Regions from separate parts of the Colwellia sp. BRX10-4 genome, predicted to be linked through region 1. Evidence: predicted binding sites of a transcription regulator. Region 1 holds the regulator's gene; each other region holds the start of a gene.
The links. The regulator LexA, encoded in region 1, represses DNA repair genes until DNA is damaged. The targets are predictions, from matches to a motif close to TACTGTATNNNNATACAGTA.
Positions count from the first base shown of each region.

Region 1 (10,796 bases):
GTCCTTTATTCGTTTGGTTGTCTAATAAAAAAATAGTATTATTATCAAATTCCCCAAACATAGTGATCGGTAGATCATTAATTTCATTTTTTTCTGAAAGTACTTGAGAAAGAGACAAGGCTTGTGTTTGACTCAATTGTGTAATGGTTTCGATGCGTTGCTCTTTTTGTAAAGCACGATCACTTTGCCATAATCCGAGTTTTACTAATCCGGAAAAAACAAGTAGGGTAAATATCAACCAAGGTAGGCGAATGTTTGATATAAAATTTTTCAAACAATTAACTCCTTAAATATGCTTAAAGCGAACATAACAACATAGGAAATTTTTAAATGGCATTTACGATAAAAATAATTATTATTGGCTGCTTAGTCTTCATGGTATTTAGCCTGTTTCAGGCACTTTTTGTCTTAAACAAAAATGACCCAAGTAAACCGTCAATGTCAAAATTTATTGGCCGACGTGTGATGATTTCAGCCTTCATTATTATACTTATGTTAGTCGCTATTTTAACAGGCGTTATTACACCACACCCACGACCGTTCTAATCGACTCGCTTAAAAATAAAAGGTAGGTGAAGCTAGCTCCACCTACAACATTTTTTAAACTTTTATATCAGTAATTGTTTATACAATATAAACAAAAACAAATAGTATCACCCAAACCACATCAACAAAATGCCAATACCAGCTTGTCGCTTCAAAAGCAAAAGCATTGGTTGGGGTAAAGTGGCCTTTCAACACTCTTAAAAACACCACAATAAGCATGATGGTACCTAAGGTAACGTGCATACCATGAAAGCCGGTCAGTAAGTAGAAAGTTGAACCATAGATACCACTGGTTAAGTACAATTTCATTTCTTCTGAATAGCCGTGCATGTACTCGACAACTTGCAAGAATAAAAAGACAACACCTAACAATATGGTAAAACCTAACCATATTTTCAGCATTTTACGATTATCTTTTTCTAAGGCTGAGTGTGCTAAATGGGCAGTAATTGAAGAAGTTAATAACAAAATAGTATTAATTAACGGTAGGCCATACCAGCCCATTTGCGTTGTTTCGGTTCCATCTGGTGTGACTAATAACGGCCAACTTGCGACAAACTCAGGCCATAAAACAGCACCGGTCATGGCATTATTATCTGCACCGCCCAACCAAGGTACCGATAACGTGCGGGCATAAAATAAGGCACCAAAGAATGCTGCAAAAAACATCACTTCAGAAAAAATAAACCAGCTCATCCCTTGACGAAATGAGTTATCCATTTGATGGCTATACTTACCCGCCATCGATTCGTTTATAACATTACTGAACCAACCATAGAGCATGTATATAACTAAACAAATGCCGGCAAGCAATATATAACCGCCAATGCCACCTTCGCCACTATTTAACGTAGAAACATAGTTTCCGGCGCCAATAGCAATTAAAAAAAGTGCCACTGCGCCAACAATTGGCCAATGACTTTGTGATGGTACGTAATAACTTTCATATTCTTTTGTTGTCATTATTATTCCCCTAAACAAATACTGTTACACGCTAAGTGAACAGTATAAATTGCTACGATTCCACTTTTCCGGTCACGTCATACAAAGTGTACGACAACGTTAGCGTTGAAATATCTTCAGGTAATTCTGGGTCAACATAAAACTGTAACGCCATCTCTACCTCTTCATTCGCTTGTAGCGGTTGCTGCGTAAAACAAAAACATTCAATTTTTTGAAAATACGCTGCCGCTAAACCGGGCGATACTGACGGAACTGCTTGGCCAATAATATCGCGGGTGGATTCATTTTTTGCATAAAATTTAACAAGTTTCATTTCACCGGGATGAACTTTTATTTCACGGACCATAGGTTCAAACTGCCAAGGTATACCTTGAGCGGTTCGACTAATAAACTGCACCGTTACAATTCTTTTTGTGTCAATCTGATCAACATTATAGACAGCGGCGGCAGTGGTTGACGTTTTTCCATTCAAACCAGTAATATCACAAAACACATCATATAAAGGGACAAGTGCAAAACCAAAAGCAAACATACCAAAAACAATCATAACCAGCTTTTTTATCACTTGATTGTTTTTCGTTATAGCAGCACTATCTTTGTTATTTGAATTTTGCAATTCGTCACCTTTATTCATATTTTATTAACTTAATCAATTTTTGGTGGTGTTGAAAATGTATGGTACGGAGCAGGACTTGCAACAGTCCACTCTAAACCTTCAGCGCCATCCCAAGGCTTAGCCGCTGCTTTCTCTCCACCTCTAATACACTTAATGACTACCGCTAAGAATATTAGTTGCGAAAGGCCAAAGGCAAAACCACCAATACTCACCCACTTGTTGAAATCAGCAAACTGCAACGCATAATCTGGGATACGACGAGGCATGCCCGCTAATCCTAAAAAGTGCATAGGGAAGAATAGTAAATTAACTGAAATCAGTGAACACCAAAAATGCCATTTAGCTAATGACTCGTTATACATATGACCTGTCCATTTTGGTAACCAGAAGTATGCACCAGCATAAATCGAGAATAATGAACCTGTAACCAACACATAATGAAAATGGGCAACAACAAAGTAGGTATCATGGTATTGAAAATCGACAGGCGTTAATGCCAACATCAAGCCTGAAAACCCGCCTATAGTAAATAAGATGACAAATGCGATAGAAAATAGCATTGGTGTTTCAAAACTCATTGAACCACGCCACATAGTTGCGACCCAGTTGAACACTTTAACACCCGTAGGTACGGCAATTAACATGGTGCAATACATGAAGAACAGTTCACCAAATAACGGCATACCTGTCGTGAACATGTGATGTGCCCAAACAATAAATGACAACACAGCAATCGATGCCGTTGCATAAACCATTGAGCTGTAGCCAAATAACTTTTTACGAGCAAACGCTGGTATAATTGTCGAAACAATGCCAAAAGCAGGTAAGATCATGATGTAAACTTCAGGATGCCCGAAGAACCAGAAAAGATGCTGGAACAATACCGGGTCACCGCCACCAGCGGCATCAAAGAAACTCGTGCCAAAATAAGTGTCCGTTAACAACATAGTTACCACACCAGCGAGCACCGGCATTACCGCAATCAATAAGTAGGCGGTAATAAAAAATGTCCAAACAAACAATGGCATTTTCATGTAAGTCATACCCGGCGCACGCATATTCATAATAGTAACAACAATATTAATGGCACCCATTATTGATGAGATACCCATAATATGAACAGCAAAAACAAAAAATGCCGTACTACCATTTGAATAGGTTGTAGAAAGTGGTGCGTAGAATGTCCAACCAAAGTTAGGCGCACCTGACTCCATAAAGAATGTAGACAAAAGAATCCCAAAAGCAAAAGGTAGAATCCAGAAGCTCCAGTTATTCATACGTGGTAAAGCCATATCTGGCGCACCAATCATCATAGGTATCATCCAGTTTGCAAACCCCGTAAAGGCCGGCATAATTGCACCAAACACCATGATCAAACCATGTACAGTAGTTAGCTGATTGAAAAAATCAGGCTCTACTATTTGCAAACCGGGTTGGAATAACTCGGCTCGAATAACCATAGCTAAAGCGCCGCCGGTTAATAGCATAATAAAAGCAAACCATAGATATAACGTACCTATATCTTTATGATTTGTCGTGTACAACCAACGCTTGATGCCTTTCATTTTATGGTCATCATGATGATCGTCGTGCGATTCTTGTTCTATAACGTCTGTAGTCATTTTATATCCCCCTACTTCGCACTAGCAGCATTAACGGCTGCAGGTTGTACTAAATCACCGGTGTTATTGCCCCAAGCATTACGCTCATAAGTAACAACAGCCGCTATTTCGGTTTTAGTTAACTGGCTACCAAAAGCAGCCATAGCAGGGTTTTTCTTACTGCCATTAATAACCATGTCTATATGCACAGCAATGTCACCCAGTGCAATTACACTATCTTTTAGTGCAGGAAATGCCGGAGGTAAACCCGCACCAGAAACTTGATGACAAGCAGCACAAGCTTTCATGTAAACTTGCTCACCCATAACCATCAATTCATCTTCGCTATACACTCTAGTTAGATCTTCTGCTGGGGCTTCTTCAACAACCACTTCAGCGACTTTTACCGGTGTTTCTGTGTCATTGCCTGAATCGTTAGCAAAACTTTTAACATCAGCGGCTTGTACGACATCGCCGGTATTGTTACCCCAAGCATTACGCTCATAGGTCACAACTGCAGCAATTTGCTTCATACTTAACTGCTTATCATAAGCTTGCATACCTGAACCCGCTTTACCATTGAGTACAATATCAATATGCGCAGCAATACTACCCGTAGCAACAGAGCTTCCTTTAAGTGCAGGAAATGCTGGAGGTAGACCAGCACCAGAAACTTGATGACAGGCAGCACAGTAGGCAACATAGGTAGTTTCACCCAAAGTCATCAGTTCATCCATTGATGCGGAAGCGTTAAGAGACGCTTTCTCAGCAGCAGCAGCTTGCGCATTAAATTCGTGTTGCTCATCGAGCCAAAGAGCATAATCAGCTTCAGACTTTACTTCGACAACAATAGGCATAAAACCGTGATCTTTACCACAAAGCTCAGCACACTGACCTCGGTATAGCCCAGGCTCGTCAACTTTTGTCCATGCTTCATTAATAAATCCTGGGATAGCATCTTGTTTTACTGCAAAAGCAGGTACCCACCAGGCATGAATAACATCGTCAGAAGTGATTAAAAATCTTACTTTCTTATTAACTGGAATGACAAGGTGTTTATCAACTTCGAGTAAATAATTTTCACCTTTGACTTTGTCGCCGGCATCAACACTAAGGTGTTTACCTTCTTGTGTCTCATACTGTGGTCTTGGCGTAGATAAAACGGAGTAGAACTCAATATCTTGATCAAAATATTTATAATGCCACTTCCACTGAGAACCTGTGATCTGAATGGTAACGTCAGAATCGTCGTTATTTTCCATTTCGATCAGTGTTTTCGTTGCTGGTACAGCCATAGCGATAAGAATGACAATGGGAATTGCTGTCCAGAGAATCTCTACTTTTGTACTTTCATGAAAATCTGCTGATTTAGCCCCTTTGGATTTTCGGTGGAAAACCATTGACCAAAACATAGCACCAAAAACAACCACACCGATTGCTACACATATATACATTGCGAGCATATGTAGATCATAAACATCTCTACTTACTTCTGTTACACCCTTGGTCAGATTTAATTGCATATCTGCCCAAGCTGAACTGGAAAGAACACTCCCCAACAACAGCCAACCTAGGTTACGTCTTTTCACACGACATCTCCTTCACCCTATAAAAGTTTAAAACTTGATACCTAGGACAAAACACATCCTTTAGTACGGATTTTTATTATTTTCTTAGCGATTTTGTTATCAACCAGTTAGCGTCGAAAACATCGCCTTATATTTATATTTGTACACATTCCAAACTAGAATTACTTAAAAGTTGATCTGGGTCAATTTAAAAATCGAGCTATTTTAAAATAAAAACCAATAAAAACAATAGAGTATCAACTCTAATATAAAATAATGCCTAATAACAAAGGGCTGTAGCCGTAGTATTAAAAATAAACAGCTAAGTATAACTACGCGTATTACAAAAATTGATAGTGGTTATTTTTTAATCAGAAAAAGATAAAGTTGTTTGAATGGGGTTTAGAATGAAAATTATTCTTAGGAAAGAGGAAGGTTTGCATGAAAAGAATACGAAAGGGTATAAAAGCAAACTTTAGCCTATGTTATAGACTAAAGTTAACGGATCGGTTTGACTTATTTAATAGCGTATTTGTTAGATAAATTGACTTAGTTCGTTACCACTAAGTTTATTAAAAAGATTAACTTAATTACATCCAGTCTGCCGAGCGAATAACGCCAACAGCTAACCCTTCAATATTAAACTCTTGGTCAGACAAATCAACTTTTATAGGAGAGAAATCATCATTTTCAGCATGTAAGTAAACGATATTACCTTCTCTTTTATAACGTTTAACCGTAACATTTTCTTCGACACGAGCAACAATTACTTGGCCATTTTGTACATCGGTCGTTTGATGAACTGCTAACAAGTCACCATCAAGTATGCCAATGTTTTTCATGCTTTCGCCATTAACTCTCAATAAGTAATCAGCGGCTGGATGAAACAAATTACCGTCTACTTTATAATGATCTTCAACATGCTCTGCAGCTAAAATAGGTTCACCTGCAGCAACTCTGCCGATTAACGGTAAACCGGCTTCTTCCATTAACTTCTCAGTCAACCGAATGCCGCGAGAAGTACCTGGTAACATTTCTATATAGCCTTTTTTAGCCAAAGCTTTTAAATGTTCCTCGGCTGCATTTGCTGATTTAAAGCCAAAAAACTTGGCTATTTCAGCACGCGTTGGTGGCATGCCCGTATCGCTTATCTTGTCTTTGATCAGATCAAAAACTTGTTGTTGTCGGTTCGTTAGAGGGCGTAATTCGCTGATTTCATTTAGCATAGGGGGCCTGTAAATTTACACAGTTGTTACTGTGAGTATATACAGGTCATTAGTAAAGGCAAGTTTTCTAGCCGAATTATTTTTGAAAACTCCCTGATTTTAGATAATGGATAACTTGTTCGATAACTTTTTCGTTTTTCATCATAAATGGATGGGTCGTTTCCATTTCAATGTGATCATTCATACCATCAAGTTTGGTACTAGCAACCGAAACTTTACCATCATCTTTATCAGGAATAAGTGTTGATAATATCCAATTAATACTTTGATTACCGGCAATAACACCCAAATCAAAATTAGCATTGCCAAGGTTACTAGGGACACTGAATTCGCCAGTACCTAATTGCATACCCGCATCACCATTTATAAAACTAAAGCCAGGTGTATTTTTAAGTTTATCAACGACTTCACTGCCATTATTTGGTGGGCCCAGCATCACGACTTTATGTAAATTAGGTATTTTGTGCATACTTAAATATTGGCGAACTAATATACCGCCCATTGAATGGGTAACAAAGTTAACTTGACGATTTTCACAAATTAATAGCGCTTTAGAAATCACTTTTTCAGCCAACTCTTCTATCGAATAATCCCTAGAAGGGTAGTTGATATTTATCACAAAATAACCTTCTGCTAACAATCGTTTTTCAATAGCTTTCATCGAGTTAGCGGAACGTGCAAGCCCATGCAGTAAAATTACACATTCACCATTAGATAAAGAATCTACGGGCTCTTCAAAAGAAGCTTGAATTTTATAGCCACGTTCAACCGAAGTATCTAGGCTTTCTTGTTCAATCATATTTTTTAAACGAATTTCTGCATCAGTAATTTTTCTAGCAAATTGTTCCTTAAGGAGTGCTAATTCTGACTTAAGTGCTGTAATTTTTTCATTCATAGCTGCGCTCCATCATTTTTATGTTGAACGTTCATTATTGATACTCTAATCATGTTAAACAATATATTTTCAGCTGCCACAAATATAAAATGCTTTTCTCCAACAATACTTCAAGCAATAACAAGTGTAATGCCATTATTTAGATAAGCTTCTCGCGTGGCTCGTTAGATAGTTATAGGAAGCTATACGATATTAACATTTTATATTAGTTGTCTGGTAGATATTGATAATCATTAATCTATCTAACTTTGCCAGTAACTACATACATTCAAAAAACAAAACGACGTGCTGATGATGGATAATTTCATTAAATAGCCTTCTGTCTCAGACCCACCAATAAATAACGGCTAATAATCTTTTATCAACAACACTTGCAGATACAAACAAAAAATTTTGATGACGTTTTACTTGTCTCGATTATAGATTTACAATTTAACATAATACCCCCCGTTAAACGAAGTAAGTACTATTGAAGAATATTGGTTTAGGTTGTTCAAACTTTAGCATCGCCGTTTATATTGGTAATAAACCGAGTATGCTTGAATATCAGCAATTATCTTGTCTATCGCCGCTAACCTTAGGCGAAATAGAGATGATTAATCAAGCTTGCGGTAATGGTTGGCGGAAAGTTTTCAATGTTTATGCAAAGCTGCTTTACGCACTTGATAAAGAAAAATTCGCTTACTCAACGCTTGCGCCAACTTGGCAAAAATATCGAGAGCGATTTTTGCTGCAGCAAGGCTCTCAAACGGCTTTATTATTTTCTCCGCCTCAGTTAACAACCACTAAGCACACTCTGCATATTATTTGTGGGAAAACCTACGCTAAGCATTTGTTAGCGACAAATCAACTAAACGCTAGTTTCACTTGGCTAGATGAGCAATTTGCTATTGATAAAGCTAAAAATTTAATTGTCTGTCCCTATTTTGATTATCGGCAATTGTCGAATGCTAATATTAAAAAATTAGCCTTTTTACTCAACGATATAAATAGCCAGTGAAAGCTTTTCATTCATTTATATAGTGTTAAATTAATGTATACTATATTTATTAAAGGAGAAAATAATAAGCCTCATGATTAGGCAACATACTAAACGTCACTTTAATATTGGATCACATCATTGCTATATTTTAATAAAAAAATACTTTTATTTATTACAATAATTTTAACCTTATTACCCTATGCAACGATCACCAACACTCTTGATATTTCCTCTGCTCTTTTGCTATCGCTTCCTACTATATTATTACAGGCTACCGCAGTATTCTTTGTTGTTCATAGCTATTTACAGACCAGATCACGTTCATTAAAATTGTTCTGGCAGTTTTTATCTCTCGCTATCATTATTGATCTTATTTCGGGTGTTATCTTTGCCGGTAACTACATAAACACCTCCCCAATCCTGCAAGATTTTTTCTCTTTGTTCAGTTACTTTTTTATCTTACTGGCCATAGAAACCAACCCGCATCTCAGCGAAACACCACTCAATAAATACATTGCGGGTCGAGTACCTGCACTATTTTTTACAGTCACTTGTTTTTGTTATTTCGTACTACTGCCAGAAGAGTTTTCAAAAGCGTTAGATCACAGGTTATTACCGTCATTATTATTTCATATAACCATTTCTGGCCTCATTTTTATTAGACTAATCAGCTGTGTTATTTTTTGTCGTGAAAAGTTTTGGCGCGCTATTTATTGGCCACTAGCCATTGCCTCATTAGCTTTGTTAGTTGATAACACTAATAATTATTTTCTTCTTGAAGAGCAAGCCCTTTATAAAGACAATTATACGAACAGCTTAATAGCGTTAATCCCATACTGTGGTCTTATTTTTGCCGCAAGTGCATCATTAAACATTCAAAGACCGACCAAACCTATTTCAAAAGATACCTTTCCCGAATTTTACATTTTATTGCTGGTGAGTATTATTTTTAGCATTCATATCGTTGGTTTAGAAGTTGGGGCACACTACATTACAAATTCTTTCTGGCAGTCTTTTGTTATTGGTATTTGGGGCGTTATTGCTTTTATTTTAGTCATTCTTATTGCTTACAATAAAAGAAAAAACACGCTTGAATTCAAGGAAAACGCTTTTACTCAGCAACAAGAACAAAAAGCGTTAATACAGACAAACCATAAATTACTCAGCTCAATTCTTAATAGTGAAGACAAAGCCATTGTCCGTGCATCTAATAATGCTATTTTGACGACATCAACGGGCGGCGAAATATTATCGTCAAACCCTGCCGCGGTTCAATTGTTCCAAAGTTTAGAACATGAATTGAAAGGCACGAATGTCAGCGCACTTTTTTCTGCAGAAGACACTATGCACTACTTTTTTGGCTTCAAAAGTAATGTATACGCCTTACAACGTAAAGATATCGGTATTTCAGTAGAGTGTTCCGCTCGACGTGCCGATGGTACTGAATTCCCTGTTCAGGTTGAATTGCAGTGGGCAGATCGCGAAGAACAACCCCTTATTGTTATTACCTTTATTAATTTAACTTCACGAAAGTTAGCTGAAAAGCAGATGTTAGATTTAAAAGATAAGTTTATTGCGAACATTTCCCATGAGTTTAGGACACCATTAACAATTATTAATGGCATTTTAGACCAATACCTACTCAAAGCTCACAGTAAAGAAGAGGGGCTGGAACTTATTACCGCTAAGCGTAATGGTTTGCGCTTAGTTCGTATGGTTGAACAACTATTAGAACTCTCACGCCTTACTGACAACCCTAAGCTTTCATTGTCTACTTATCGATTAAGTCAGTTAATGGCTATGCCAATTGATTCATTTTCACGCTTAGCTAAACAAAATGATTTAAGTTTTGATACTGATATATCTGATGATCTTTGGCTAGAATGTGACGCTCAGGGTTTTGAAAAAATCATCTTCAACTTACTTGCTAATGCGATTAAATATACCCCTGCTGGCGGTAGCATCAAGATCAGTGCTTATGTTGATCAAGATAATGTTATTTTAGAGATTACAGATACCGGCATAGGTATTAATCAAGCATCACAAAGTAAAATCTTTGAACGCTTTCAAAGAGCTGATGATGAAAAAAACCATGCTGTTTTTGGTGTAGGTATTGGTTTATCTTTAGTTAATGAATTGGTAAAAGCGCATAACTGGCGTATCAATTTAGTCAGTGAATACAATAAAGGCAGTAAGTTTTCTCTATCAATACCTTTAGCTACCGCTGTCGAAATAGAAACTCAAGTGCCAATGAGTGTATCTCAAAGCGAAGTATCATCACTGCTGTTAGAGCAAAATAATAATAAAACTAAGACACAAAATCATTTACATAATGTCGTGTTGGTTATTGAAGATAATCTCGATATGCAAAATCACATAAAACGTGTGGTTGAACAGCA
Region 1 covers NZ_JACGVZ010000007.1:23,536-34,331, reverse strand. Annotated here, with positions in the region: gene H4J67_RS07810 (SURF1 family protein) at 1-274, opposite strand, end outside; gene H4J67_RS07805 (DUF2909 domain-containing protein) at 331-546, shown strand; gene H4J67_RS07800 (cytochrome c oxidase subunit 3) at 625-1,509, opposite strand; gene H4J67_RS07795 (cytochrome c oxidase assembly protein) at 1,562-2,143, opposite strand; gene ctaD (cytochrome c oxidase subunit I) at 2,155-3,747, opposite strand; gene coxB (cytochrome c oxidase subunit II) at 3,759-5,315, opposite strand; gene lexA (transcriptional repressor LexA) at 5,885-6,520, opposite strand; gene H4J67_RS07775 (alpha/beta fold hydrolase) at 6,597-7,415, opposite strand; gene H4J67_RS07770 (DUF6942 family protein) at 7,885-8,415, shown strand; gene H4J67_RS07765 (ATP-binding protein) at 8,536-10,796, shown strand, end outside.

Region 2 (10,796 bases), on a different contig from region 1:
AGGAGGTTATTATCAGTTTCTTTAAAAGACAACCCAATGAGAGTGCTAACAATATTACCCTTGGACTCTGTCAATTACTACTTCGTAATATAATTGACATTAAACAGTTTTATAGGCCTCACTGTACACAAAAGTCGTAACACCTATCTTCTTTAAATGTGTCCCAATATTACATTATCCCCTTGTTTATCAGAAATTTGTATGGCAATTGGATGAGCCACAGTTCGGCATAGCTGTTAAGCTGAGCCCTATCCCATTTTTTAAATATAAATTAAGCTTCTAATTTATAAATAATACAAGTAATAGCCAACACAGTGGTGCTTATCTACTCAATTAGTCACTAAACTCTGTCAGTTTTATAAAGCAATTACGCATATTTATGTGCTGTCGTCATTATTCTTTTAAAACAGCAAAAGATGGTGTTATTTGCTGTTACATACCAATGCTGCTCAGCATGTTTTTTACACTATTTTGCTTTTATTCGAAGTGACAATACGAATTACTAGTCTAATTTATTGGTTGGCTTAAAGAGTTAAAATGACAATTTTACCTCTGTAATTAAACAAAAATCAATATTCATAAATTCAAACAAATCGACTTGGTTAATGGTCCACCCCGCTTTTTGCTCCTCCGGAAAATCTTACTTCTTTGCTAGCAGCTACAATACCGTGTACTAATAAATAATGTGTTTTAGAATAACTATCAGCCCTTTCTTTCTATAATTATCGGATTTCTATTCATAAAAATTACAAAGATAAAGACCTAACCCGTATCACTGCTTCACAATTAAGGAAAGCTGACACACTGTAAGTATTAATGTTCGCACTGATTTAGCTTAATTTTAGGGCACTGTACGTTAACTTCTTCAAACAATTTTTATCACCTGTGGTGATCCAATTTAGCTAATTTAGCGTAGTAGAACAATGTTGCTGTCTATTGATCAGCTGTATAGCCTTAATAATCCTAAAATTTGAGAGAGACCATAATGCAACGTAACGCTAAATTATTACTAACGATTGTTAGTTTATTTATTTTCCCAGTATCAGCTTATGCCAGCTGTGACCCTTCATTAGAATTTGAAAGTAAAAAATTACATTCCAAAAAAATGGTGAATTTTTGTGATAAATTTGATGATAAAGTTTTGTTAGTAGTCAACACCGCCAGTCAATGTGGTTTTACTCCACAATTTAAAGATTTAGAAGTTTTGTATCAAAAATATAAAGACCAAGATCTAGAAATTGTTGGTTTTTCGTCTAATGACTTTAGACAGGAACATGATTCAGAATCTGAAACAGCCAATGTTTGTTTTGTAAACTTTGGTGTGAATTTTACAATGCTCGCTCCTAGTTCAGTAAAAGGAGCCTCTAAAAATGCCTTTTACAAAATGCTGGTAGAGCGGACAGGAGAAGAGCCAAGCTGGAACTTTAATAAATATTTGATCAGTAAAGACCATAAATCTATTCAGCATTTTAGTTCAGCCATTCAGCCACTCGACAGCTCGTTGGAGCGGCTTATCGTTTCATCATTAAACATAAAATAGTTATCGATAAAAACTTTAATAGACGATTAGAGTCATTGGATGAGTACACAAATATCATGATAAAGACAGGTCTTGTATGGTTTAGAAATGACTTACGCGTTGCTGATAATTATTCTTTGTCTAAAGCTACGTTAGAAAATGACAGGGTCATTGCATTATATTGTTTTGATCCACGTTCTTTTTCGGTCGGTCAATATGGTTTTAAGAAAACAGAAAAATATCGTGCAAAATTTTTGCTTGAGACAGTAACCGAATTAAAAACAAATTTAGCAAAGCTTAATATCACACTATTTATCTATCATCAAAAGCCCGAAGCAATCCTTCCTGGTCTGGTTCATGAATTCGCAGTTGACAATGTTTATAGTCAAAGCGAATGGACCCCAGAAGAGTTAACTGTTGCTGTTAGTGTTAAGGATAAGATAAGCGATTTGAAGTTAAATTTGGTTGAATCTTACGATCAATTCCTTTTTCATCCCGATGACATTCCGTTTACATGGCAAGGTATTCCTAAGGTCTTCACTCAATTTAGGAAACTGTGTGAGAAATCTGCAACGGTTAGACCTTTAGCATTATTAGGTTTATTGTCACCGACCAACCTTCTTTTTGATACTACTCCTAGTATTATTTCTAAAACTGACTCTGGTACCGATGTTAATTGTATTCCTACGCTGCAGGACCTAGGCTTTGAGGATTTTGCCATTGACTCTCGAAGCGCTTTTCCTTTTAAGGGTGGAGAGCAGCAAGGGCTTGCTCGTGTTCAAGATTATTTTTGGAACACTAAAAATATCTCTCGCTATAAAACAACCAGAAACGGGCTTGTCGGTATAGATTATAGTTCTAAATTATCTGCTTGGTTAGCTAATGGTAGTATTTCACCGCGTACCATCTATTTTGAATTAATGAAATATGAACAAGACGTAGAAAAAAACGAAAGCACCTACTGGCTGATATTTGAATTAATTTGGCGAGACTTTTTTAAATATATTTCGATTAAACATGGTGATAACCTGTTTAAAATTGGTGGTATTCTAGATAAAGATTATGAATGGTCGACTGATAAAAAACGCATACAACAATGGATTTCAGGAGAGACAAGAGAAGCTTTTATTAATGCCAATATGCTTGAACTCAATAAAACAGGTTTTATGAGTAATCGTGGCCGACAAAACGTAGCGTCTTTTTTTGCTAAAGAATTAACTTTGGATTGGCGAATCGGTGCCGCTTATTTTGAATCTTTATTAGTCGATTATGATGTGCATAGTAATTATGGCAATTGGTTGTACATTGCAGGTGTAGGCAATGACCCTAGAGATCGAAAGTTTAATATACAAACACAAGCACAACGGTACGATCCTCACCTGAACTATACTTCTCTCTGGTTACAGCAGACTTTATTTTAGTTGGTTATATCAAAGGAGTACTGATTTTGGGTCGATGGTATGGTGACATTCGCCGTCAATATTAACACATGCACTCTCAGGAATTTCTTTATTTTTTTGCTGTTCATCCGCGTCAAGGTTTTACGTTTATAGCTTTGTCATATTGGTAACCGCTCGGGACTTTTCACTGTCCCCTTTCGTCGCTGTCGTTATCAGTAAAGGGAATTTTTGTCTTGAGTCAGATAAATTTAATAGCGCATTATGGTTTAGGTATCGCTCAATTTACTCAAGACCCAAACCGGGCACTTATTAAACCTGTTGAAATGGCGTTAAACATGTCTTTAGCATTGCTAGTCGTCACTTGAGTAATATTAGCTTTTAGTGGTGAATCACGAAAGCTGAAGTTTCACTACCAGTTTGATGTAACATGTTAACTGTTATTTAATAGAGCTAACATTTAAATAGCATTACTTTTATAAGAGAAGATTGTGGGGGATTTTTATTGATGAATAAATGTGGATTAATTAAACAGCATTTATCGCAACTCAATTTGCAGGAGCTGCTTAAATATCGATTATTACTGTGTCCTGTTGAGCCTAATGAGAACATAGAGTTAGATGTTATCGACTTATTTAAGTATCCAACAAGACTGGAGACAAGTTATCTTGATAATTGGCAAAAAGATATTTTAAAAGCGTTGTTTCATTTACTTCAAAGAGAGTTTGAAACATCTTGCCTGTTAGATAGAGAAATAGAAGAATTATTACTAACACAGACGTTTTCAGAAAAAGACAAGCGTACCCTATCGCTGTTCGAAAATTTTATAATCAGTTTACAAAATAGTAATGTTGTTTCAATCCATTCTTTATCACACAACAAGTTGGATGAGTTAATATTTTAGCGAGAGGTTTACTTTATCGAGTAATGTCGTGAATTAAGCCTTGTTAATCTCATACAGCTTAAATTAACCGACAGATAATTTATGGTGTTTATTTATTTATATTTGTGAAACAGATCCACCCCTAGATCGTTTAAGTAATATAAGCCCTAATGAGTCTTCGTTGTGTCTTATATTTTTATCAAAAAAGTACTAATAATGTGCAGGTAGACGAAAAAGAACCTTCTTTACATACAATAAATAAGAATCATCCCGTCAAATATCCAGTACTGGCCACTTTTTACATGCATATTCACCCGTCTAGATCATGGTCTAGTTATTGCCGTTTTCAAGATACATAAGACAAGTGCCGATATAATTTTAATTAAAGCATAACGCCACGTTAAGAGGCATTAATTTTTGGTTAAAATGTGAAAAGAAGTTCAGGTTAAAAGTGATCTTCCCCCAATAAAGCGGACACATTTTTTTACGCTGCCAGGGCTTTATATTCTATTGGCGAGCAATAACTTATCCCTGAATGCATACTGAAACATTGTAGTATTTGTTAATGTAACTGCCAAGTATTCCGCGCAGTTTTTTATCACTATCAAATACATTACCACGAATAACTTCCATCTTCATTGAATGGAAAAATGACTCCATATGCGCATTATCAGTACATTTTCCCGCTCGGCTCAAGCTATGAGTTATCGCATGTCGTTTCAATACTTTTTGATAAACGTGTCCACGATATTCTTTTCGCCATCGTGACAGCATAAATGGGTGTATGTCGAGTTTTTCGGCGACTGATTTAATTGAGACACCAACAACATAACTTAATTGAATAGCGTTAACTTTAAAGTCGTTTGAATACTTCCAGGTTCGTCTTAGATTATTGTACTTGGGCATAAGACACCTCATCTTTAGTTAGATTTTGGTGTCCGTTTTATTGGGGGAGGATCACTTGAACTAACAATATATTCTGAGAGTTTTTATCTATATCTAAACTTGGCAGTTTAAATATAGAAACGTTTACAACATGCGAATCATTTTTATTAAGTTCTTTACTCCCAAGAGATGATTAATAGCCGGAAGCAGCTATAACCTCCCAATCTCCATTTTGTGGAGGGAGTGTGTAACACCATAAATGTTGATAGGGCTATTTGAATTTGCAACAGTTGCGCACGAAGCAAGAAATAGACTTGATACTAATACTATAATTTTAAACACTAAACTTTTCTTAGTAGCATAACGCCACATTAAGTGGAAAAAAATAGTTGGTTAAAATGTGAAGCGAAGCACAACCTAACCAACTGTCTTTGTTTCTTTTAAAGTGTTTTTTAGGGTGCTTAATCTCTGCAGCTTGGAGCGTATAAGTAGTTAAAGCACTAAAACACAATAAAACACTGTATAAGCAGACAGTTCTTTAGTATGCTTATTTTAACAAGAGCGCTAACCAAGCAAACCCTCACAGCACATAACCCCAGGACATAAAATTGCGAGCTTTACCCACTTATTACTATTTAAGCCATTTTCATGAATTCCTTAAATTTGTGACAGGCCCATGTGACGCTTTATTAGATAGCGATGACGCGCAATTTATTCAACGTTTCAACGCACTGACAAAGCCGCAACAGTGCCTTGTTGTTCGTTTTATTAATCGTAAGTCTATTTTTGTCAAAGCAACATCTTATGCTTATGAAGAGATTGAAAATATATCCGGCAATTTGAATTACTTAAAGAAAGAATATTGGTTTACGACTCTTGAATCTAAAAATATTCCTGCCTTTATCGAGCATCTTACCAAAGATGAAATCATCCAAATTATAGATGAAATTAACACGTCCTATGCAAGTGACACCCAGACATTGGTATATAAAAAGTCACAGGCCAAAGCCATACTGGTTGATGTTGTTTTAAGTGGCACGAAGCCTAATCTAATTTGCAAAACTAAGGTTGCAAGTGCCTATTGGCAAGGCAATTTTGAAGCACACATTAGCTATTTTCTTTATGTTTACTTTGGTAATTTTCAATCTAAATTGAATCAGTTTTCTATGCGCGACTTAGGCGTCATGCGAACGCGTAAGGAGCAGGCTCAAGTGATGGCCAGATTCGCCGACATTGGAAGTGCTAAGTCGGCTTTTGAAATACATTTACTACTAGATGAAATACACGCGCAATTACCCTTACTCAAGCGTGACGCCATTCTCAAACACCTTAATGATTTGCCAAGCCCTATAGGAGCGAGAGCCAAAGACCTGAATGAAAAACTCCAATTTTTGCTGGCTTGCGAATTATTAAAAGAAGATGCAAATAAGGCTTGCTTGGTATTGAAAACGATAAATACTGACACTGCGCAAGAAAAATGGGTAAGGGAAGGATATAAACTAGGCCTAAAAGACGAGGTTGAAGCAGAACTCGAATGTATAATTGAAGTGCCACTGTCTGAAGACCTTTTGGCCTTTGCAGAAGACTTTTTAGCGCGAAAATATCATAAAAAACGAACCAGCATTTTAACCGATATGTTGCGTAATAATAGCCAAAATATTCTCATTGACGAAATGCACAAAGGTGCAGTTGAACGCGGTGTCGTGGCCTATTATGAAAGCCGAGGCTGTGCAGCAATGCGAACCGAAAATGAAATATGGCGGGCTTTATTTGGGCTTTATTTCTGGCATGAAATATATGAACTAGATGGCTTAGGATTAACCAACGAGTTCGATCGTTTGCCCGCATCCCTTAAAACTAACCAATTTTATGAGCTTGCTTCAGAACAAATTGAAAGACGCTTATCGAGTACAAATACAAAAGCTAAATTAATTCAACAACTGTCCTCAGCTGCGGTAAAATATTATGGCCAAGGTAACATTGTGTTCAAGTGGCGCAAGAACATATTAGAACGCCTTATTGTGCTTATTAATCACAGTAAACTAGACGCCCTATTGTCGTTGTTAAAAGCGATGACTCAAGACTGGAAAAACCTAAGTGATGGTTATCCTGATTTAATGCTTATTGAACATGAGAAGCTTCGCTTTGAAGAAGTAAAGTCAGAGGGTGACCAATTACGTCGAAATCAGCTGCTAAGCATTCAAAAGTTGCAAAGTGTAGGTTTTGATGTGCGCATTACTAATGTCAATTGGACTATCGATCCGATGCAACCTTATGCCGTTATCGATATTGAAACGACGGGTGGTAGAGCCCAACATCACCGTATTACTGAGGTGGGTATTATTAAAATGATTGGGGGTGAAGTCGTCGATCAGTGGCAATCATTGATTAATCCTCAGCGGCGTATTCCCCAAAATATTACTTCATTAACCGGTATTGATAACGACATGGTGGCAAAAGCTCCATTATTTGCTGAGGTCGCTGATGATATTGATATATTTACCAAAGGATGTGTATTTGTTGCTCACAATGTTAATTTTGATTACGGCTTTATAAAAGAGGAGTTTAATCGATTGGAACGTCGCTTTCGACGACCAAAATTGTGTACCGTTAGGGAAATGCGTAAACACTACAAAGGGCTGCCGTCGTATTCATTAGCTAATCTTACTAAGCATTTCAGTATTGATATGCAACGACATCACAGAGCAATGTCAGATGCCATTGCAGCAGGTGAATTGTTGAATATGGTGAATGAGAAACGCTTAAAAATTGACTGATTTGCCTTTTGATGTTTTATAAAATACAAATAGCCAAGTAATTGCAACGCAGCACCGTTATACTATTTATAGTAGTAATTGATCCTAACCTCATGTAAACAAGTAAAGATAGTATGAAAATAAATCTTAAACAAAAAATAACTCAATTTAGCGAAGAAGAAATATCGCGTATCATCGAAATGGCGTGGGAAGACCGCACACCATTCGAAGCTATAGAGCAATTATTTGGAGTATCCGAGCCTCAGGTAATCGAAATCATGCGCAGCAGCATTAAGCGCAAAACATTCAATAATTGGCGCGCTAGAGTGACAGGCCGAAAAACTAAGCATCTTAAGCTACGCAGTCCCGATGTTAGCCGTGGTTATTGTTCCACCCAATATAAGCCGACACGCAAACGTTAGTTATCTACGGCTTTCCAGATTATCAAAAACATCACGACTAAACTGAGCTGTAACATCAAGGTACCCCGTATTTTTTCTCAATTTCAGGGGCTTTGAGTTCCCAGTTAAATTCAATCATATTACCAAAAATTGCAGTTCAACAAATTTTAGAAATAGTTACTCCACCTGATCTTAATCGCGGTATAAAGGTATCAAGATGGCTTCAACAATACACAGATATTCAACTAGAAAAAATTAATAAAGGTTTGATAAAACCATCAACATGGCAAACGCGTAAAAATATTATTAGTAAGATTAACTCTGTTCATGGAGAATTAGAACTTGCTAAGGTTACAACAAAAATACTTAAAGAATTTTTAGACACTTATGTTATTCAGGGTAAATCAAGGATGGCGCAGGCTGTTCGTAGTGTTTACATTGATGTTTTTATCGAAGCAGCTCAAGCGGGTGAAGTTGACGGTAGCAGTAATCCAGCATCTATTGTTAAAAATCCAACAGCCAAGGTGACTAAATCTAGACTTTCTTTAGAACAGTTTAATTCGATCATTGTTAGTCAGTCTTACTTGCCTCATAAATGCTCATATTTATTGGCACTCGTAACTGATCAACGTAGAACAGATCTTGCTTTAATACGACGTAACAAAGGGCTTGATTGGGATGATAAGTATAAGGCTTACCGCAACAACCCAAATCACTTTATAGACCCTAAAACAGACTATGGTTCATTTGTAGGGCTAGTAAAGCATGCACCCTACTCATTCATTCAAAATAACCATTTACATGTATTTCAATTAAAAACAGGAAAGCTATTAAAAATACCTATGGAGCTAAAATTAGAAAAACTTGGGCTTTCAATTACTGACGTAGTTGAAATGGCATTGATTGACCAAGGTTCATTATTCGCGCTTCATCACAATACAGCTAGAGCACAAAATAATGTTGGTGATCCTTTACATCCAGATACTATTTTTCGTTCATTTAAGCGTGCCAGAGATGATGCCAAGATTACATGAAACGGAACGCGCTACCTTCCATGAAATCAGATCATTGTCTGAACGTCTTTATCGTGAGCAAGGAGTTGATACACGTTTATTATGTGGCCAGTCACATCAGAAAATGACCGACAGGTATAATGATCTTAGGGGATCAGATTGGAGTGAGTTAATAATCTAGATTCACACTGCTTTCTTTGAATATTTTGGGCTTTAGGTGCAAGCAAACGAAAACGTACCTTTCTAAGCTATTAGCAAACGGTTTCTAGATATTGAAAAGGGCAATTCCTGCCACTATACACCTAAGATATCATTACTATTAGGACAGCTGAGGGTCAATAAGCGGTCATAAATTGGGGGCTAAAATCACTTTAATTTAAGGCAGCAAAGATACGAAAGAAGACATTAGCCTTGGCTTATCTAGCTACATTTGAACCGATAAAAATCAACCTAGCGTTAGATAATAAAATTGTTCTAAATTTCATCAGAAATCTATAAAGTCAAAAATTCTAATTTGATTAAAAAATACCAAAGCGGACATTAGGTTAATATTATTTTAGGTATTAAATTCTGTGGCACAAAGCGTCTTAAAATTTATGCTTTCTTTATCCCTTTAGGATACTAATCATTTAGAAGTTTATAAAGGGTATAAGTTACCACTCCAATGCTATTACCTTGTCTTTTGACAACCTTTGTCAGCTATTTCTTTAAGTTAGCAAAACTTGAGTTCGTTGTTGTTATTATCATGTAAATCAGCATTTTAGCAGTTATTCAGTACAACAAAAAAGTACCGTTTATTATTGAGTTTTGTACTGTTTTGTTAAAAGATGTAGCCAAGTCATTAATTTGAGTGTATTATTTTTGAACAATCTTTTGACAGCGCTGTCAAATAAAAGACAGCGCTGTCTTTTTGTGAGTGTTAAACCAATGATTTATAGAGTTTATAAAAAATGGATTTTGGCAACTAGCATCGTTAAAAGACTTTGTTAGGGAAGGCTTTAGTATTGGCGAAGGTATAAAATTATAAAAATAAATAACCCTAATTAAAGCCAGCTAACTGGCCACCACACAGAGGTAAGTATGAAAAAATTATTAACAGCATGCGCAGTAACCGCCGCTTTAGCTTCTACCCAAGTATTAGCAGAAGCACCAGGAAAACCAACACTTACAGAACAATATGCCAACTACAACGGTAAAGGCTTTGTTACGGTTTCTGGCGAAGCTGGAGCATATGAATCACTTGTTACACGTGTTGATGTTGTTGACTTACCTGTTACCTGGTCTCCAGCTTGGAGCGGTGATTCAGCGACATCATGGCAAGTACTTGTAAATGGAGACGTTGCCGTTTCAGGCACTGGTGCAGGCGGTAGTGCGATTGTTCCAATTACTAGTGGTGGTCTAAAAGAGATCGTTGTGCGTTTGTGTAATGATGATGGTTGTGTTGAAAGTGATGCAGATAAGGCTATTGTTTCAGATACTGATGGCTCACATTTAATGCCGCTTGGCGAACAAGTTGACTCGGCAAATACTAACTATGCACAATCTCAAGACCAAATCGTTGGTACTTATTTTGTTGAGTGGGGTATTTATGGTCGTAAATATTTTGTTGAAAACGTACCTGCTAATAATTTAACACACATTATATACGGCTTTATTCCAATGTGTGGTGAAAACAAATCTCTTAAAGATGGTAATGCGTCTGGTTGGAGTGTACTTCAAGCTGATTGTGCTCAAAGTGAAGATTACGAATTGGTGATTCATGATATGGGTGCGGCTTTTTGGCGTCAAAATGGTGCTGTTAAAGCCATGAAATTGGACGGAACTGCTGTTGGTTATGGCGAAGTTGGTATGGGTAATTTCGGTCATTTAATGGCGCTTAAGCAAGGTAACCCACACCTTAAAATCGTTCCATCAATTGGTGGTTGGACACTGTCGGACCCGT
Region 2 covers NZ_JACGVZ010000039.1:6,510-17,305, reverse strand. Annotated here, with positions in the region: gene H4J67_RS18675 (glutathione peroxidase) at 986-1,540, shown strand; gene H4J67_RS18670 (DASH family cryptochrome) at 1,597-2,940, shown strand; gene H4J67_RS20890 (hypothetical protein) at 3,153-3,284, shown strand; gene H4J67_RS18665 (hypothetical protein) at 3,425-3,820, shown strand; partial or broken gene H4J67_RS21335 (IS3 family transposase) at 4,284-4,552, opposite strand; partial or broken gene H4J67_RS21330 (hypothetical protein) at 4,598-4,705, opposite strand; gene H4J67_RS18655 (exonuclease domain-containing protein) at 5,293-7,461, shown strand; gene H4J67_RS18650 (TIGR03643 family protein) at 7,575-7,862, shown strand; gene H4J67_RS20375 (hypothetical protein) at 7,955-8,875, shown strand; gene H4J67_RS18640 (glycosyl hydrolase family 18 protein) at 9,935-10,796, shown strand, end outside.
Region 2: H4J67_RS18655 (exonuclease domain-containing protein) is a predicted target of LexA. The motif match lies at 5,201-5,220, and genes of this name have one in related genera.

Region 3 (10,796 bases), on a different contig from region 1:
AGCCTAAATTCAACGCGTATTATTGTTGAATGTATGGCAACAGGTTTACGCGCAGCTGGCTTACCGGCTAACTGTATACAATTGGTTGACACAGATGATCGTTCTGCCGTTGCCGCTTTACTGCGCTGTGCTGATTATGTTGATTTAGTTATTCCTCGAGGTGGTCGTGGTTTAGTTGAGCTAGTAAGAAACGAGGCTCAAGTACCAACATTGTTGCATTTAGATGGCAATAACCATATTTATGTTGATAAAGATGCCGACTTTGCAAAAGCATTAAGCATTATTAAAAATGCTAAATTACGTAGAACCGGTGTCTGTGGCGCCACTGAAAGTTTAGTGTTAGACCAAGCAATAGCGACAGAATTTTTACCACAACTCGTTGATACATTAGAAGGGTGTGAAATTCGTGGCGATGTTGCCGCTCAAGCCTGTGATCCCCGTATTAATGCAGCGACTGATGTAGATTGGGATACTGAATACCTTGACGCCATTATATCGGTTAAAATAGTACAGAGCCTAGATGAAGCGCTTGATTTTATTGAAGAGCACTCTTCTAAACATACCGATGCTATTATCACTGAAAACGCAGAAATCGCGGAAAAATTTATGCGCTCTGTCGATTCTGCCGTAGTAATGCATAACGCCTCAACTCAGTTTGCTGATGGTGGTGAGTTTGGTATGGGCGCTGAAATTGGTATTGCGACTGGTAAAGTACATGCACGTGGACCCGTTGGTTTAGAGCAGCTAACCATTTTTAAATACCGAGTTGCGGGTCAAGGGCAAACTCGTCCTTAAACGCTTTTGCATAAAACACTACCACGCATAAAAGTGCCAAACTTTTAGCTAAAGCTATACCTAGTTAACACTTTTTAGTTAACGATAATAGTGCCTCTGACCAAGTGTTAGGGGCTAGCTATTTATATTAAGTTCAGACCTTTTTCACATAAATCCCCCATACATTTATCAAACGATTAAAACGTTAAAGCTACCGTTAGTTTAGGCGATGGATTAGTCTCACTTTCGTAAACCTTATCAATGCGCTATAGATTTAAATATTTGGTAAAACAGTATTTAAACCTTTCGTTTACAAATGTAGTTGGCTGAGAAATTCTAGCTATGTTATAGTTGTAACCCCTAGGACTAGGTATAGGATAGTTTATACTTGCCCGTCATTTATAAAGCCTTACCGTAAACCTATGATTTCATTATTAAAAAATGTAAACCTTTATAACCCTACTCCTATGGGTATTAAAGATGTGCTGATTGCCGGTGGAAAAATCGCTGATATTTTTGATGTATCCGATAATGCCGACCATAATATCCCTGATAACTGGCCAGTGGAAGTTATTGATTTTAATGGCGCATACCTAGTACCAGGTTTTATCGACAGTCATGCTCATATTACCGGTGGTGGTGGTGAAGCAGGTTTTTCAACACAAGTTCCCCCAGTTTCTCTTTCAGAATTTACCCAAGTGGGTGTGACAACCGTTGTTGGACTTTTAGGTACAGATGACACCACCCGGAGTATCGCCAACCTAATAAGCAAAGTTTACGGACTCCGAGAGGAAGGCATGTCGGCATATTGTTGGACCGGTGGTTATCATTACCCGTTAACAACGTTAATTGGTAGCGCAAAAGCAGATATTACTTTTTTAGAGCCAGTTATTGGTATTGGTGAATTTGCTATTAGCGATCATCGCTCTAGCCAACCAACTTTTGAAGAAGTAATAAAACTAGCTAGTGAAGCACATGTTGCAGGTTTATTGACAGGCAAAGCCGGTATTATTCATTTTCATCTCGGTGATGGTGAAAGGCGTCTTGAATTAATAGAGCGAGCGATTAGTGAAACAGAAATTCCTGCCCGTGTCTTTAATCCGACGCACGTTAATCGAAATAAGCCGCTATTTGAAGACAGTTGTAAATTGTTAACGCACGGCTGTTACATCGATATTACCGCTTTTCCTGAAGGCACAGCAGAGCCTGGTTTAGAGGCATGTGATGCCATAGAGATTGCCGTACAAAGAGGTTTACCTTTGGACAAAATAACCGTCAGTTCAGACGGTGGAGGTTGTTTACCTTGTTTTGATCAACAAGGTGAATTACAACACATGGACTTTGGCCGAGCCAGTACATTACTGGAAACATTACAAGCAACATTAAGAAAGAACATTGCGCTTGAAAGTATTTTACCGATGTTTACTAGCAACGTAGCTACGCTGTTACGTTTACACAGTAAAGGAAAAATAGTACGTAATAACGATGCCGATATGCTCGTACTTAACAACAAATTTGAAATTACTGACGTGATGATAAAAGGTCGTTGGCATAAACGTGACAACACAACAGTAGTAAGCGGAACTTTTGAGTAGAGGTAGGTATGTGTCCAGCAAAAATTGCTGATGGTCAGCAAAGGGGATTTATAATTCCAATCGGGGGGGCAGAAGAGCGTGTTGATGACCCAATAATTCTCCAACGTTTTGTAGAATTATGTGGTGATGAAAATGCCAATATAGTGATTATTCCAACCGCGTCACAGCTTGCTGAGACGGGGCCAAATTATGAAGTTATTTTTCGTAATCTCAATGTCAAAAATGCGATGTCTTTACCGATAAATAGCAGAGAAGATGCTGAGCGCGAAGATTATTTAACCGCACTTGAAAGCGCAACAGGTATTTTTATTACTGGTGGTAATCAATTACGCTTATCGACTATATTAGGTGGTACTTCGATTGCACAGAGTATAAGAAAATTAAATTCTGAAGGTGTGCATGTTGCAGGAACATCTGCAGGTGCCGCTATTATGCCTGAGCATATGATTGCAGGTGGCTCCACGGGGGCATTACCTAATGAGCAAGGTGTCACTTTTGCTCCTGGCTTAGGTTTGATAAGTAAAGTGCTTTTAGATCAACACTTTAGCCAACGTAATCGTTTGGGACGTTTACTTTCTGCTGTTTCATATAATCCTTTTGCTTCAGGACTAGGAATTTGTGAAAATACTGCGGCCTTTATTGCGCCAGACGGACTATTAGAAGTGGTTGGACACGGAAGTATTACAGTTGTTGACCCTTCTGATTTGCAGCACAGTTCAATGGCTGAAGCTCGTACAGGAGACTCCATCACCTTGATAGGGTTAAAGCTTCATATGCTTAGCCATGGTGATACTTACTGTTTACATACCCGAGTAGCTTCACCTAAAGCGGTTTAATGTCTCTAAATACAGATAAGTCGAGATAAAGTTTGCCCATGAATAAATGAATTGTTTATTCATGGGCAAATATATTAACATCTCTGATAAACGCTGGTTTTTTTCATCAAAAATAATTAAAAAACATCATTCTACAACCTTATTTACTATAACTTTTTAGCTTACTTTTATGCCGCATTCAATCATTACTGACTTTAGAGAATAATTATCTTGTCTATTAGTAAAAGCATGGTATCTTTTTGTTATACCATTATTTTTTTATGGCAATTTTTACTTCTATTTGATCTTGTAAAGATCTTAAGTGTAATGCGTTGAAACTTTTCGGTTTGTAACTCAACATATGCACATCAATAGAACCTGTGCACATATTCAGTTCAATATCTCCGTGATTTATTCCTCCCAATAATTGTCATATTATATTTTGTTGCACCTTATTTTCAACAAAAGGTTCAACTTGTAGGTACACATAATAATAATTCTAATCACCTGATTTTTGGACATATAATGAAAATATTAACAAGTAATGTTTATGTTGGCCCTAATGTTTACGCCCATTTTCCTGTTATTCGACACGCTGTTGATGTTGGCATATTAGAGCAATACCCTTCGGTAAAATTAGGTAAAGAATTCATTAATGGCTTAATTGAAGCCTTACCCGGTTTAAAAGAGCATGGCTGTTCATACGGCGAATCTGGCGGTTTTATTAGGCGCTTGCAAGAAGATGAAGGTACCTGGATAGCTCACATATGGGAACATGCAACCTTAGAACTGCAATGCATGGCCGGTACTGAAGTTACTTTTGGCAAAACCAGAGGCAATGGCGAAGTTGGTCAATATGACATGGTCTTTCAGTACAAACAACGAGATGTTGGATTAGCTGCTGCTGAACTTGCCAGAAACCTGCTTATCTCAGTTATGCCACTAGATATTCAAGCACAACTACAAACAAAATTAGAAGCCGATTTCGATTTTCCAGAAGAGCTATCAAACTTTATTCGTTATGCACAACGCAAAGAATTTGGTCCCAGCACTCAATCTTTAATAACGGCAGCCGAAGAACGTCATATCCCATGGCTACGTTTAAATCAGTACAGCTTAGTACAATTTGGCCATGGTAAATACCAACAGCGCATTCAAGCCACCATTACTAGCCAAACGAATCATATTGCTGTTGAAATATCCTGTGATAAAGAAGACACCCACAATTTATTAAATGATCTCGGTTTGCCTGTGCCTAGACAACAATTGGTTTATTCTGCCAAAGATGCCATAAAAGCGGCAAAACGTATTGGCTTGCCAGTTGTACTTAAACCCTTAAATGCAAACCATGGCCGTGGCGTCTCTATCGACTTAACTACTGATGAGCAAATTAATACTGCATTTGATTTTGCCCGCGAACAAGGCACCAGTCGAGCTGTTTTAGTTGAGTCATTTTTAACCGGTTTAGATCATCGTATGCTTGTTGTTAATGGCGAACTTGTTGCTGTCGCAAAACGTGTACCGGGTCATGTTGTTGGTGACAATAAACACACCATTACGCAATTAATCGACATTGTAAATGAAGACCCGCGTCGAGGTGTTGGCCATGAAAAAGTGCTCACTCAACTCGAAATGGACTCACAAGCAACACGTTTAGTTGAAGAAGCTGGCTATAGTGTTGATACTATATTACCCGAAGGCGAAATTTTCTATTTACGTTCAACCGCTAATTTATCAACGGGCGGCACAGCGATAGATATGACTGATGTAGTTCATCCCGACAATAAAGTGATGGCTGAACGAGCGATAAGAGCCGTTGGTCTTGACGTCGGCGGTGTTGATTTTCTGACCTCTGATATTACACAATCATATAAAGATATCGGCGGTGGTATCGTTGAAGTCAATGCCGCGCCAGGTTTTCGTATGCATGTTGCACCAAGCCATGGCAAACCTCGTGATGTTGCTGGCAAAGTTATTGATATGCTATTTCCACCTAATACACCCACTTGTATCCCTATTGCCGGCATCACAGGTACCAACGGTAAAACAACAACCTCACGAATGCTTTCGCACATTTTAAAAACAGCAGGGCATGTGGTGGGTATGACATCAACTGATGGTGTGTACGTTGATGGTCTTTTATCAGTAAAAGGCGACATGACCGGACCCGTTGCATCACAAATTGTCTTAAGAGATCCTTCAGTTGATATTGCTGTTCTTGAAACTGCCCGTGGTGGCATCGTTCGCTCAGGCTTAGGTTATAGAGAAAGTAATGTTGCCGCCTGCATTAATGTTCAACCCGATCATTTAGGCTTAAAAGGTGTTGATACCCTAGAACAACTTGCTGAAATTAAACGTATTGTTGTTGAAGTAGCCAAAGACGCGGTCATACTTAATGCCGACGACCCACTTTGTTTGAAAATGGCCGACCATACTAAAGCAAAACATTTATGTTATGTGACTATGAATTCAGGGCACGGTTTAGTTAGAGAGCATATTCGCGCGGGTGGACGTGCTGTAGTGCTTGAAAAGGGTATCAATGGTGAAATGATCACCATCTTTGATAACGGTGCGCATATTCCATTACTTTGGACACATTTAATTCCGGCGACACTGGAAGGTAAAGCCACTCATAACGTACAAAATGCGATGTTTGCCGCTGCCCTTGCCTATTCTCTAGATAAACCACTTGATGCGATTCAACAAGGATTAAGAACGTTCAACACCACTTTCTATCAAGCACCGGGGCGAATGAACGTCTTTGATGAACACCCTTTTAGAGTTATTTTAGATTATGCTCATAACGCCGATGGTGTTCGCCATATGAGCGAATTAGCGACTAAATTAGACGTTAATGGTAAGCGTATTGCGGTATTAGCCGCACCGGGTGATCGCCGCAATGAAGATATTGAAAACATAGCCAAAGCAGCCGCTGGACATTTTGATTTATATATCTGTCGCGCCGATGACAATCTTCGCGGACGTGGTAGTGATGAAGTGCCACAAATGTTAGCTGCAACATTAAAAGCACAAGGTATCAGCGAAAACAATATCTTGATGATACCTGACGAGGTCACGGCTACTGAAAAAGCCTTATCGATGGCAAATAAAGATGATTTAGTGATTGTCTTTGGTGATGCTATTACCCGTTGTTGGAAGCAAATCATTAATTTTAATGGTAATGAAGATAATCCAGCAGAAACATTAACAAAACCCGTGCATACGGTTGTTTCAATGTTAAACACCGATGAACCTGATCCCTTTATACTAGAATCAGGCATGAAGTTAGTTAAGGATGATCGAGGTGTTCGCATTGTTTCAACCATAGAAGAAGAAAGTGATTAAAACCAAGTTAATGCAGTTATTTGCCATTAACTGAAGATGAATAAGCTTAACCTCGCTAGGCGATGTGTTACCAACATAACCTAGCGGCATAGACTAGCGCAGCCTATTGTTAAACCAATAAAGCTGCGTATTAGTTTTTAAAATCATCATCGAGCTTGTGATACAAATAATGACCTAACAAAACCGTCTCAAAGTGAACAATTATATTGATACAGCTTTACCTTCTTCTCACTTTCCTAACAGCGCTGCGTTGGGAATAAATTTAATCAAATTGGTATACCATGAATAACACTATAACCTTAACATTAGATGACCAGCGACGACTTACCGGCAAAAGCTTATTATGGAATAAATCCGGCGCGATTATTGACGCTTTTGTCTCAGGCATCGATAAGCAAACAGTCGTTGATCAATGGTTAATTTACGTTAATCAGTTATTGGCAGCAGTCAACTGGCAAGATGAATCTACGTGTTATCGTATTTTTGAAGACGGCATAAGCCTTGCGATAAGTGCGCCAATGGATGCCCTGTATGCATCTTGCGATGTCAACGAAGCCGCATGGGATTTTGCGTGTAGCAAAATTTTAACCGGCAGTATAAGTGACAATCATCAACAAGAAATGGATAAAACCATCACTCGTCTTAAACAAATGATTGTCGAAGAGGCTAACCCTGCTCTGCTTAACTTAATAGATTTAGCCATAAAGAATCATGTCGATTATTTAGTTGATGATGATGAATTTTCGTTAGGTTACGGTAAAAGCTGTCAACGCTGGCCAGTGGCATCATTACCAGATCCAACGCAGCTCAATTGGCAACACTACCAATCAATTCCTATTGCATTGGTCACTGGCACTAACGGAAAATCAACCACCGTGCGTATCATGTCTGAAATTATTAAGCAGTCTGATAAATGTTGCGGTGTCACCTCGACTGACTTTATTCGTGTTGGCGAAAAAATAATAGATTATGGTGATTATTCAGGACCCGGTGGTGCACGAATGTTACTTCGACATCCAGAAACAGAAACAGCTATTTTAGAAGTCGCGCGCGGCGGAATATTGCGCCGTGGCCTGCCCATAGATCACGTTGATGCCGCATTAATTACCAACATAGCTGAAGACCATTTAGGGCAATATGGTATCAATACCGTAGCCGGGCTTGCACAAACCAAAGCGGTTGTTGCAAAAGCGCTAACCAGTGGTGTATTAGTGCTCAATGCTGATGATCCGTATTTAACAGCACTTGCACCAACATTAACTGTTAATAAATGTTGGTTTTCATTAAATGAAAATAATCTAGTACTTCAACAGCATAAAGCCATTGGTGGTGCTATTTGTTTCATCCGTGACGGCGCAATTTTTTATTGTACGCAAAATACCAGCACTGGTGAGCGCCTTGAATCGATGATCGTTGCCGTTAACGATATACCGATGACATTAAACGGCGCTGCCCAACATAATGTTCAAAATGCCTTAGGGGCGACCGCTTTAGCTAAGAGCTTACACATAGATAGCGCAGTGATTGGTCTTGCCTTACAAAATTTTTCAAGTAATGTTGACGATAATCCAGGCCGCGGTAACCAATTTAAACTCAATGGCGCTTCGGTTATTATGGATTTTGCCCACAATGTTCATGGTATGAATGCCATGGCACTGACCATGGCCAATATACCAGCATCACGAAAGTTTTTGATGCTTAGTCATGCCGGTGATCGCAGCAATGACGATATTATTAAAATGACAAAATCAGCCTTAAAAATGAAACCTGATATCTTGGTTGCGGCCGAAACTGTCGAGTACTTAAGAGGAAGAGAGCTTGGCGAAATATCAAATTTAATAGCTAAAGTAGCGATTGAAATTGGTATGTCTGCCGATAACATCTATTTTTCAGAGGGTCCTTATCAAGGTGCGCAACAAATTGTTAATCAACTGTCAGCTAATGATTTAGCCCTGTTAATCGTTTTATCTGAACGAAATGAAGTGATCGAGTTATTAACTAAAAAGACAAATGAAAAATAAAGTTCAATAATAGAGAACTTTAGAATGCCGCTGAGCGATTTGAAATAGCTCAGGCGGTTACTAAAGTTTACTTTTAAAAGACTAAAACAGCAGCTTCTGTTTTGAAAAGTCGATTGTGTTAGGTTTCATCGTTTGATTGCTTTGCGCTTTCCAGTAAATAAGGAGCAAGAGCGCTTTTAAAATCGAGTGTCGCACCTAACTTATTGGCTAGCAATATCATACCAGTAATTTTTCGATTGACTAATGCAACTTCAAATATCGGAGATGCTATCGCTGTTTTATCGGTAATTAATGGCATACTAACCTCTCTAATTCGCTTAATCAGTTGCTGTTTTTTTAAGTTGTAGCCCGTATTACTTTGTAAGCAATAACTGGCTTCAAAACAAGTCTTTAGCACCGTATCTATTGCAGTATCACTCATATTATTGTCAACTAAACCAAGCGAATACAGCGCTAAACGCATGTCGTTATTATCTTGGCGCTGCATAGCATCAGCCATAGCAAGATAATGTACTGAAGTATGTTGAGAAAGCTGCCGGCAAGCGCCAAAATCAAGTAACACTATTTTTTGTGTGTCGCTCTGATACAAGAAATTAGCAAAGTTGGGGTCACTTTGCATAAGTTTATGCGTAAATAGCTCTTGATAAGTTAAATCCATTAATTGGCTACAGACTAAATCCACAATACCAGCACTCATCGTACTAATATCAGTGATGGGAGAACCTTCGATATATTCCATCGTCAGTATATTTTCATCCGTTAGCTCGTCAACAACAAAGGGCACAATAAAGCGAGGGTCGTTACCCAGCTTTTTACGATAAGTGTTAAGAAATTCCGCCTCCTGCAAATAATTAGCTTCAGCTTTAAGCTGGGCTTTTGCTTCAGCAAGCACGCTAGTCAAATCAATATGTTTAGGTAAAACACCACTGAGTTTTAGTAAATTCATGACGTTATCAATATCACTGTCAATGCTTTCTCTAACACCCGGGTACTGGACCTTAATCGCCAACTGACGACCATCCTTTAGTGTTGCCCGATGAACCTGACCGATACTTGCCGATGCGATGGGGGTAAATGAAAAAGAACTAAATTGTTGATGCCAATCTTTAGACCAAGACGCAACCAAGGTTTTCAGTAGTTGCGCCTTAGGCATAGGATCAGCTTCTTGGCGCAATCGTGAAAGAATAGGTTCCCATTCGATAGGCAGTAATTCACCGGCATCCATGGAGAGTAGTTGACCAAGTTTCATCGCTGCGCCACGCATATGTGCTAAACGCTTGGTGATAGATATAGCGTTGTCGATATTACGTAAGGACTCAGTTAATGATGGACGCTGACCACTGAGCATTTGTTTTGTCGCACCTTTAACAATATTGCCGGCAACCGCTGAGGCCAAACCACCCAATTTAGCGAGACGAGCAATTCTTCCAGAAGGTACTTTCCGCTCTTTACGTTTTTCTGTCATCGCAAAATGGCTTCGTTGGGCATGTTAACTATTACCTTAGTGGTGTTTAATCTAACCTCCCTGCTATTTATAGCAAGCGTTGAGGGACAAGAATAAGATTAACAAAGATTAAGCCAACAACCAATGACATTAGAATCAAAAAAGACAGGTTACTTCAACACGTTCAATTACTACCTTATTTATAGGTATTCATATATTTCGAAGACTAAAATGAGATGTAAGTTAAAGAACATAGAAAGCCCTTAAGTTCCCTGTAGCTTACTCTATAAAATTATTTGGAATTGCACAGATTGATATGAAAGGATTTTAGAAAACTGCTTGCTTCCATTAACGAAAACAAGCAGTTACTAAAATTTGTGAGCTAACACTATAAGTCAGCTCTTGGTATGGAATTAAGGCTATGATTTAATTGCATTTAATAACTTAGCGCATTTATAAAGATAACAGATTTGTACTTCGATCTCGCCTTCAGAACGAGATAGTACTAACCGTCACTATTGCACACTGCTGACCTGATTTAGTCCTCAAAACTAGGTAAGTTTATGTTCACTAATATACGAATATAGTCCTTTTGGTCTGAATAAACCTATAATTAGGGTGTTCAGATCATGTGCCTATTTCATACGAATATTGATACGATATCATTTTGATGGTCACCGCTTTACTTTCGATGTCATAGGTACGCCCTAGCTTTAAAACGAATACTCAGGGCTTGCTTAAACTACTTATTATATTGCTTTCGAAGAGTTTGGGAACACATGTATATATGAAACAAGAGATT
Region 3 covers NZ_JACGVZ010000015.1:87,465-98,260, forward strand. Annotated here, with positions in the region: gene H4J67_RS12825 (glutamate-5-semialdehyde dehydrogenase) at 1-795, shown strand, start outside; gene iadA (beta-aspartyl-peptidase) at 1,197-2,369, shown strand; gene H4J67_RS12835 (cyanophycinase) at 2,378-3,205, shown strand; gene cphA (cyanophycin synthetase) at 3,710-6,529, shown strand; gene H4J67_RS12845 (Mur ligase family protein) at 6,811-8,550, shown strand; gene H4J67_RS12850 (AarF/ABC1/UbiB kinase family protein) at 8,669-10,015, opposite strand.
Region 3: cphA (cyanophycin synthetase) is a predicted target of LexA. The motif match lies at 3,561-3,580, and genes of this name have one in related genera.